DNA from 2 places in the Herbaspirillum sp. C7C8 genome. Region 1 is predicted to be linked to the other one. Evidence: predicted binding sites of a transcription regulator. Region 1 holds the regulator's gene; the other holds the start of a gene.

Region 1 (3,831 bases):
CATGGGCGGCGCAGTATTCGAGGTGCTTGAGGGTGCCTTCCGGACGGGTGAAGTCGATCAGTACGTCAGCCCCGGCCAGGCCGCGTGCCAGGTCCGATTCAATGATCACGCCCGTGGTTTTGCCCAGGAACAGGCCGGCATCGGTGCCGATGGCCGCTGAGGTGGGCGTATCGAGGGCGCCGGAGAGCTTGAGATCCTCGGCGTTGAGGATGGCTTCGATCAGCATGCGGCCCATGCGCCCGGAGGCGCCGGTCACCGCGATATTCAATGCAGTCATGTGAAACTCGGAAGAAGGAAGTGCAGGAGACAGGGCTTACTTGTTGGTGGCCGAGGAAGGCGCCACCGGCGAGGCCGGCTTGATCTCGCTCTCATCCTTGGGTTTGTCAGTGAAGCTGGCCTTGGAACCGACCTTGGCATCGGTGATCAGGGTCAGGTATTCACTTTCGGTGGGCAGGTTCTGGCCGCCTTCGACGTGATCCAGCAGGTCATCCTTGAAGAACACCGAGACGCGGCTGGTCATGATCTCGCCATTGCCCTTGGCCAGGCGGAAGTCGTAATCCCAGCGGTTGCTGTGGAACATGTCGGTCAGCAGCGGCGTACCCAGCACGAAGCGCACCTGGTCGCGGGTCAGGCCCGGGCGCAGTTGCGCCACCATTTCCTTGGAGACGAAGTTGCCCTGCTGGATGTCGATGCGATAGGGCTTGAGGAAGCCGAACAGGCTGTTGCTCTTGCCGGTCACCTTCACGCCCGAGGTATCGGTGGGCGCCGCCTGTTCCGGCGCCTTGGTCGAGGAACAGCCGGCCAGCGTGACGGCCAGTGCGGCCAGCAGGCCGAGGGCAGCGGTGTGATGACGGGACTTCATTCGGGAAAGCATGCGCATAAAGATTTCAACCGGGTTGAGCCATGAGCCTAAAGCACTATATGATAAGCTAGAACTTACTTCTTAAATAGGCATGAGTGCGTTCCGGGTGTAAAAGGGCGTTCCCCACCGCCCCGCCGGAACGGTCCGCCAGGTCTTCCCAGTGGACCGCCGCGCCTGTTCGAGACCAGTAAACCCCGGGAACCCACTCTACCATGCCGAACAATCCATCCGAACTGAAGGCCAGCGGCCTGAAGGCGACCCTGCCGCGCCTGAAGATCCTTGAGATCTTCCAGAACACTTCGGTGCGCCACCTCAGCGCCGAAGACGTCTACAAACAATTGCTCTCCGACAACCTGGACGTGGGTCTGGCCACCGTGTACCGTGTGCTGACCCAGTTCGAGCAGGCCGGCCTGCTCCAGCGCAATCACTTCGAAACCGGCAAGGCCGTCTTCGAACTCAACGAAGGCTCGCACCACGATCACCTGGTCTGCCTGGATTGCGGCAAGGTCGAGGAATTCTTCGACGCCGAGATCGAAAAGCGCCAGATCAAGATTGCCCAGGAGCATGGTTTCGAGATCGCCGACCACGCCCTGGCCCTCTACGGCCATTGCAAAAACTGCAAGAAAGTGAAGAAATAAGCCCGCCATCGCTTCCTGGCTCGATTTGAGCAAGGCAGCGTGAAGCAAAATGCAAAAAGCCACGTGTGGTCGCACGTGGCTTTTTTGCGTTCTGGCGGGATGGTTGTGCTGGCCGGGCTCAGTGCTGGCTCAGCGCGCTGGAGAGCAGCTTGGCGGTGATGTCGACGATGGGGATGACGCGCTCGTAGGCCATGCGGGTCGGGCCGATCACGCCGAGCGTACCGACGATGCGGCCGTTGACCTCGTAGGGCGCGGTGACGATGCTCATGTCGTCCATCGGCACCAGCTGGGATTCGCCGCCGATGAAGATCTGTACGCCGGTGGCCTTGCTGGAGACATCCAGCAGCTGCAACAGCCCGGTCTTCTGTTCGAACATGTCGAAGAGGCGGCGCAGCGAATTCATGTTGGAGGACAGGTCGGTCACCGACAGCAGGTTGCGCTCGCCGGAGATGACCACGCTGTTGTCGGCCTCTTCGCTCATGGCGTCGCTGCCGGCTTCGACGGCGGCCTGCATGAGCGTGGTCATGTCGTCGCGCAGCTGGCGCAGCTCGCCCTGCAGATGCACACGCACCTGGTCGAAGCTTTGGCCGGCGTAATGCTGGTTGATGTAGTTGGCGGCCTGGGTCAGTTGGCTGGGGGTGTAATCGACCTCGGTCAAGAGCATGCGGTTCTGCACATCGCCACCCTGGTCGACGATGACCAGCAGGATGCGCTTTTCCGACAGCCGCAGAAATTCGATCTGCTGGAACGCCGATTCGCGCTTGGGAGTCATTACCACACCGGCGAACTGCGACAGCGAGGACAGCACCTGGGCTGCATTGGTGATGATCTTCTGGGACGAGCCGCTGTGCTGCAGGCGCGACTGCAGGCGGCCTTCGAGGGCGCTTTCGTCGATGGCCTCGACGGTGAGCAGGGTATCGACGAACATGCGATAGCCGCGCGGCGTGGGCACACGACCTGCCGAGGTGTGCGGGCTGGCGACGAAGCCCATCTCTTCGAGATCGGCCATGATGTTGCGGATGGTCGCCGGGGACAGTTCCAGACCGGACAGTTTCGACAGCGCGCGCGAGCCCACCGGCTGGCCGTCGGCGATGTACCGTTCGACCAGGGCCTTCAAAAGTGTGCGGGCGCGGTTATCGAGTTGCATGGGGCATATTCTAGCGGCATATCCGCCAAATGTGACGGCGGCTCCGTCCTGGGGGACATTGTACGAAGAATCAGGCCTGCGTTTGCAGCCAGTCATGCAGCTCATGCAGGTCGCGGCAGATGGCGTCCGGCGTGATGCCTGCCGGCAGCGTGCGCTCAAAACGGTTCATCCACACCGCCCGCAGGCCGGCCTGCTGTGCGCCCTGTACGTCCAGCAGCGGGTCGTCGCCCACGTAGACAGTGGCCGCCGGGGCAACCTGCAACGCTTCGCAGGCGGCATGGAAGATGGCCGGGTCGGGCTTGGCGCGGCCGAAGCGGTGCGCGGCAATCGAGACGCCGAAGTGACCGGCCAGGCCAATGCGATCCAGGTCGGCAAAGCCGTTGGAGACCGAGCCCAGCGTCAGCCGTCCCTTCATGCGCAGCAGCGCCGGTTCCACGTCATCGAACAGCGCCACCGTGCTGCGCGCCTCGGAGAACACGGCCATGGCCGGGTCGACCAGCGCCAGGTCCACGTCATGCTCGCGGAAGACATCGGACAGCGCCGTATGGCGCAGCTTCCAGAGGTCGATGCGATACATGGGATCGGTCTTCATCAAGGCCATGCGGCGTTCGCGCAGGCTGGCAATCGTATGGGCCGCCACCACGGCGGGCGCATGCTCGCGCAGCCAGTCGTAGAGCAGGCCTTCGGCGCGCACCAGCACCGGTTCGATGGCCCACAGGGTATCGTCGAGATCGAACAGCACCGCCTCGATGGAGGAGGGCGCAGGCGAGGAGGGCAGGGAGGAAGCGCTTGGTTTCATTACAATGTCATCTCAAATTATGGTCTAATCCGCAGCATGTGGCCCATCAAATTACCCGTTCAGGCAGCCGTACCCAAAACCGTCGCCATCGTCGGCAAGTTCCAGGCCGTCGGCATCGCGCAGATCTTGTCGGACATCGCCGTGTTCCTGGAGTCGCATGGACACACCGTGGTCTTCGAGTCCGAGACCGCCGAGAACATCGCCCTGCAAGGCTATGACAGCCTGACGCCCGAGCAGATCGGACAGCAGGCCGACGTGGCCATCGTGGTCGGCGGCGACGGCACCATGCTCGGCATTGCGCGCCAATTGGCTCCGTACAACGTACCGCTGATCGGCATCAACCAGGGGCGGCTGGGCTTCATCACCGATATTGCCCAGGACCGCA
Region 2 (3,831 bases), on a different contig from region 1:
GATGCGGGTTTTTCACTTGCAGCACAGGCCATGCAGCGCATGGCCCGCAGCCGGAAGGCCAATTACATCATGCCGTCCATTCCGCCCATGCCGCCCATACCACCCATGCCGCCAGGCATGCCGGCCGGCTTGTCTTCTGCCACTTCGGCCACCAGGGCGTCGGTGGTCAGGATCAGGCTGGCCACGGAGGCAGCGTTCTGCAGGGCCGAACGGGTCACCTTGGCCGGATCCAGCACGCCCAGTTCCACCAGGTCACCGTAGGTGCCGTTGGAAGCGTTGTAGCCGAAGTTGCCCGAACCTTCCAGCACCTTGTTCACCACCACCGACGGCTCGTCGCCGGCGTTGAAGACGATCTGGCGCAGCGGTTCTTCGATGGCGCGCAGCACGATCTTGATGCCGGCTTCCTGGTCAGGATTGTCGCCCTTCAGGTCCTTGACGTTGGCGCGAGCGCGCAGCAGGGCCACGCCACCGCCAGGCACGACGCCTTCTTCAACAGCAGCGCGGGTAGCGTGCAGGGCGTCTTCGACGCGGGCCTTCTTTTCCTTCATTTCGACTTCGGTGGCAGCGCCAACCTTGATCAGTGCAACACCGCCAGCCAGCTTGGCCACGCGCTCTTGCAGCTTTTCACGGTCGTAGTCGGAGGTGGCTTCGCCGATCTGGGTGCGGATCATTGCCACGCGTGCTTCGATGCCAGCGGCTTCGCCGTTGCCGTCGATGATGGTGGTGTTTTCCTTGCCGATTTCAACGCGCTTGGCTTGGCCCAGCTCAGCCAGGGTAGCCTTTTCCAGGGTCAGGCCGACTTCTTCGGCGATCACTTGGCCGCCGGTCAGGATGGCGATGTCTTCCAGCATGGCCTTGCGGCGGTCGCCGAAGCCAGGAGCCTTGACGGCAGCAGTCTTCAGGATGCCACGGATGTTGTTGACCACCAGGGTAGCCAGGGCTTCGCCTTCGACGTCTTCAGCCACGATCAGCAGCGGACGGCCAGCCTTGGCGACTTGTTCCAGCACCGGCAGCAGGTCACGGATGTTGGAGATCTTCTTGTCGAACAGCAGGATGAAGGGATTGTCCAGGGCGACGATCTGCTTCTCTTGGTTGTTGATGAAGTACGGCGACAGGTAGCCGCGGTCGAACTGCATACCTTCGACGATGTCCAGTTCGTTTTCCAGCGACTTGCCGTCTTCGACGGTGATGACGCCTTCCTTGCCGACCTTTTCCATGGCCTTGGCGATGATGTCGCCGATGTCCGCGTCGGAGTTGGCCGAGATCGAGCCGACTTGAGCGATTTCCTTGGAGGTGGTGGTGGGCTTGGCCAGGTTCTTCACTTCGCCGACGATGGCGGTGACAGCCTTGTCGATACCGCGCTTCAGGTCGGTCGGGTTGAAGCCGGCGGCGACGTACTTGAAGCCTTCGCGCACAATGGCTTGCGCCAGCACGGTGGCGGTGGTGGTACCGTCACCGGCGTTGTCGGAGGTCTTGGAAGCGACTTCCTTGACCAGCTGGGCACCCATGTTTTCCAGCTTGTCCTTCAGTTCGATTTCCTTGGCGACGGAAACGCCGTCCTTGGTCACGGTCGGGGCGCCGAAGCTGCGCTCGAGCACGACGTTGCGGCCCTTGGGACCCAGGGTGACCTTGACTGCATTGGCCAGGATGTTGACGCCGTTGACGACCTTGGCGCGTGCTTCATCGCCGAAAATAACTTGCTTTGCTGCCATGTTGGATTCTCCAGAAATTCGGTTCAGTTCATATAGCCTGGCGCGCGACTGAAATTTCAGGGGCGCCGGCTGCTGTCTTGCTGCCGCAGGCCTTCAGATTTTCTCTATCTATATAGAAGGAAAAGGAAGGCCGGATGCCGAATTACTTCTCGACGACGGCGAACAGGTCTTCTTCGCGCATGACCAGCAGTTCCTGGCCATCGACCTTCACGGCCTGGCCGGAGTACTTGCCGAACAGAACGCGGTCGCCGACCTTCACGGCCAGTTGACGGACCTTGCCATCTTCCAGGATCTTGCCGTTGCCGACGGCCAGGACTTCGCCTTGGTCCGGCTTTTCGGTCGCTGCGTCAGGCAGAACGATACCGGAAGCAGTCTTGGTTTCCTGGTCGAGGCGCTTGACGATAACGCGATCGTGCAAAGGGCGAAGATTCATGAGAACTCCTTAATTTTCAATAAGTTAGCATTGATTGCGGCGTAGCCTGCAACGGTTTTCTTCCAAATGCAGCAAACCTCACCGCAAGAAAAAGGGGATTGCGTCCGGCGGTGCTGTTAGCACTCTGCCGTGACGAGTGCTAAGTATAGGGATGGGGCGGGGAATTTTCAAGGCGTCGATGGCCATGCCTGAGGTTTTCCGCTGCCGCAGGGCAGTCCGGAGCTCAAAAAAATTCGAGGCTTAATCAGAATAATTATCAAACGCCCCGAAAAATGCGCATGACTTAATACGAATCATTACTATTCCGCCTCCTTTCGGGTGTCTGCCCGAAAGATTCCTTTTTTCAACAAGAAACAAGAAATAAACGGCGGAGGTTCGCCAATATTTTTATTGGACCGAAATGTTATGAAGACTAGTCAGGCCACTTTGCTTTTTGCGCACGATCTACGCATCGCCACCTCAACCCTCGTCTCGCTGGCCATGCTCGGCTGGCCCCTGGCAAGCCTGGCACAGCAGCCGGCCGCGGCCCAGGTGCAGTCCGGCCTGGAGCCCATCCAGGTCAGTGGCGACTGGCTCGGCACCAGTCTGGAGAGCAGCGTGAAGACCTATCCGGGGGCGCGCACCGTGGTCAAGAAGCAGGAGATCGACAGCACGGGCGCCATCAGCATCGGCGATCTGATGCGCCGCATCCCCGGCGTGCAGTCCAGCGACAACGCCGGCACGGCAGGCAGCGCCATCGCCCTCAACATTGGCGTGCGGGGACTGACCGGGCGCTTCTCGCCGCGCTCCACCATCCTGCTGGACGGCATTCCGATGGCGGTGGCGCCCTATGGACAGCCGCAACTGTCCTTCGCACCACTGAGTCTGAACAACATCGAATCCATCGACATCGTCCGCGGTGGCGGGGCCGTGCGCTTCGGGCCGCAGAACGTGGGTGGTGTCATCAACTTCAAGACGCGCTCCATCCCGGCAACCACTGGCATCTCCGGCGATGCCTCGGTGCGTTACAACAGTTACGGTCAGGGTGGGGGCAATACGCAGACCACGGCCTACGCCGGCGGCCAGAACGACAACGGCATCGGCATGGCCTTTCTTTACTCGGGGCAGGATGGCCGCGGATGGCGCGACAAGAGTGACGAGCACCTCAATGATTTTGCACTGAAGATGCGTTACGCCCTCTCGCCGAGCGCCGAACTCTACGCCAAGCTCAACTACTACGACGTGATGAGTCGCACGCCGGGCGGGCTGACCACGGCGCAGTACGCCGCCGATCCGTTCCAGAACACACGCCCGCGCGACAACTGGAGCGGCACCCGCAAAGGCTTCGACCTGGGTTACCTCAACACCATATCGGACCATCAGGAGTTCGAGATCCGTAGCTATTTCAACCAGGCCACCCGCCAAAGTACCTTGATCAATGCTGCCCGGGTGCAGCTCTCGCATCAACCGCGCAACTACGAAACCCTCGGCATCGAGCCACGCTATACGCATCGCCTTGCCTGGGGCAGCGTCACGCACGATGTCACGGTCGGCTATCGCCATGTCCGCGAGCGTGGCGACGACAACCTCTATAACGAGTCAGTGCGCACCGGCGCACTGAGCGGATTTGCCCAGTTCCGTAACAGTACCGATGCCCACGCCGGCTATATCGACGACAAGATCGCCTTCGGCCAGTGGCGCATCACC

Evidence for each region. The regulator HrcA, encoded in region 1, represses chaperone genes, less so after heat shock. The targets are predictions, from matches to a motif close to TTAGCACTCNNNNNNNNNGAGTGCTAA.
Region 2: a site for HrcA is predicted at 2,262-2,288, ahead of groES (co-chaperone GroES). Genes of this name have one in related genera too.

The regions. Positions count from the first base shown of each region.
Region 1 covers NZ_JABXGG010000015.1:114,660-118,490, forward strand. The annotation lists gene dapB (4-hydroxy-tetrahydrodipicolinate reductase) at 1-277, opposite strand, end outside; gene HWE01_RS17475 (outer membrane protein assembly factor BamE) at 314-862, opposite strand; gene fur (ferric iron uptake transcriptional regulator) at 1,075-1,500, shown strand; gene hrcA (heat-inducible transcriptional repressor HrcA) at 1,619-2,647, opposite strand; gene HWE01_RS17490 (HAD family hydrolase) at 2,718-3,446, opposite strand; gene HWE01_RS17495 (NAD kinase) at 3,483-3,831, shown strand, end outside.
Region 2 covers NZ_JABXGG010000012.1:70,331-74,161, forward strand. The annotation lists gene groL (chaperonin GroEL) at 63-1,712, opposite strand; gene groES (co-chaperone GroES) at 1,855-2,145, opposite strand; gene HWE01_RS15055 (TonB-dependent receptor family protein) at 2,551-3,831, shown strand, end outside.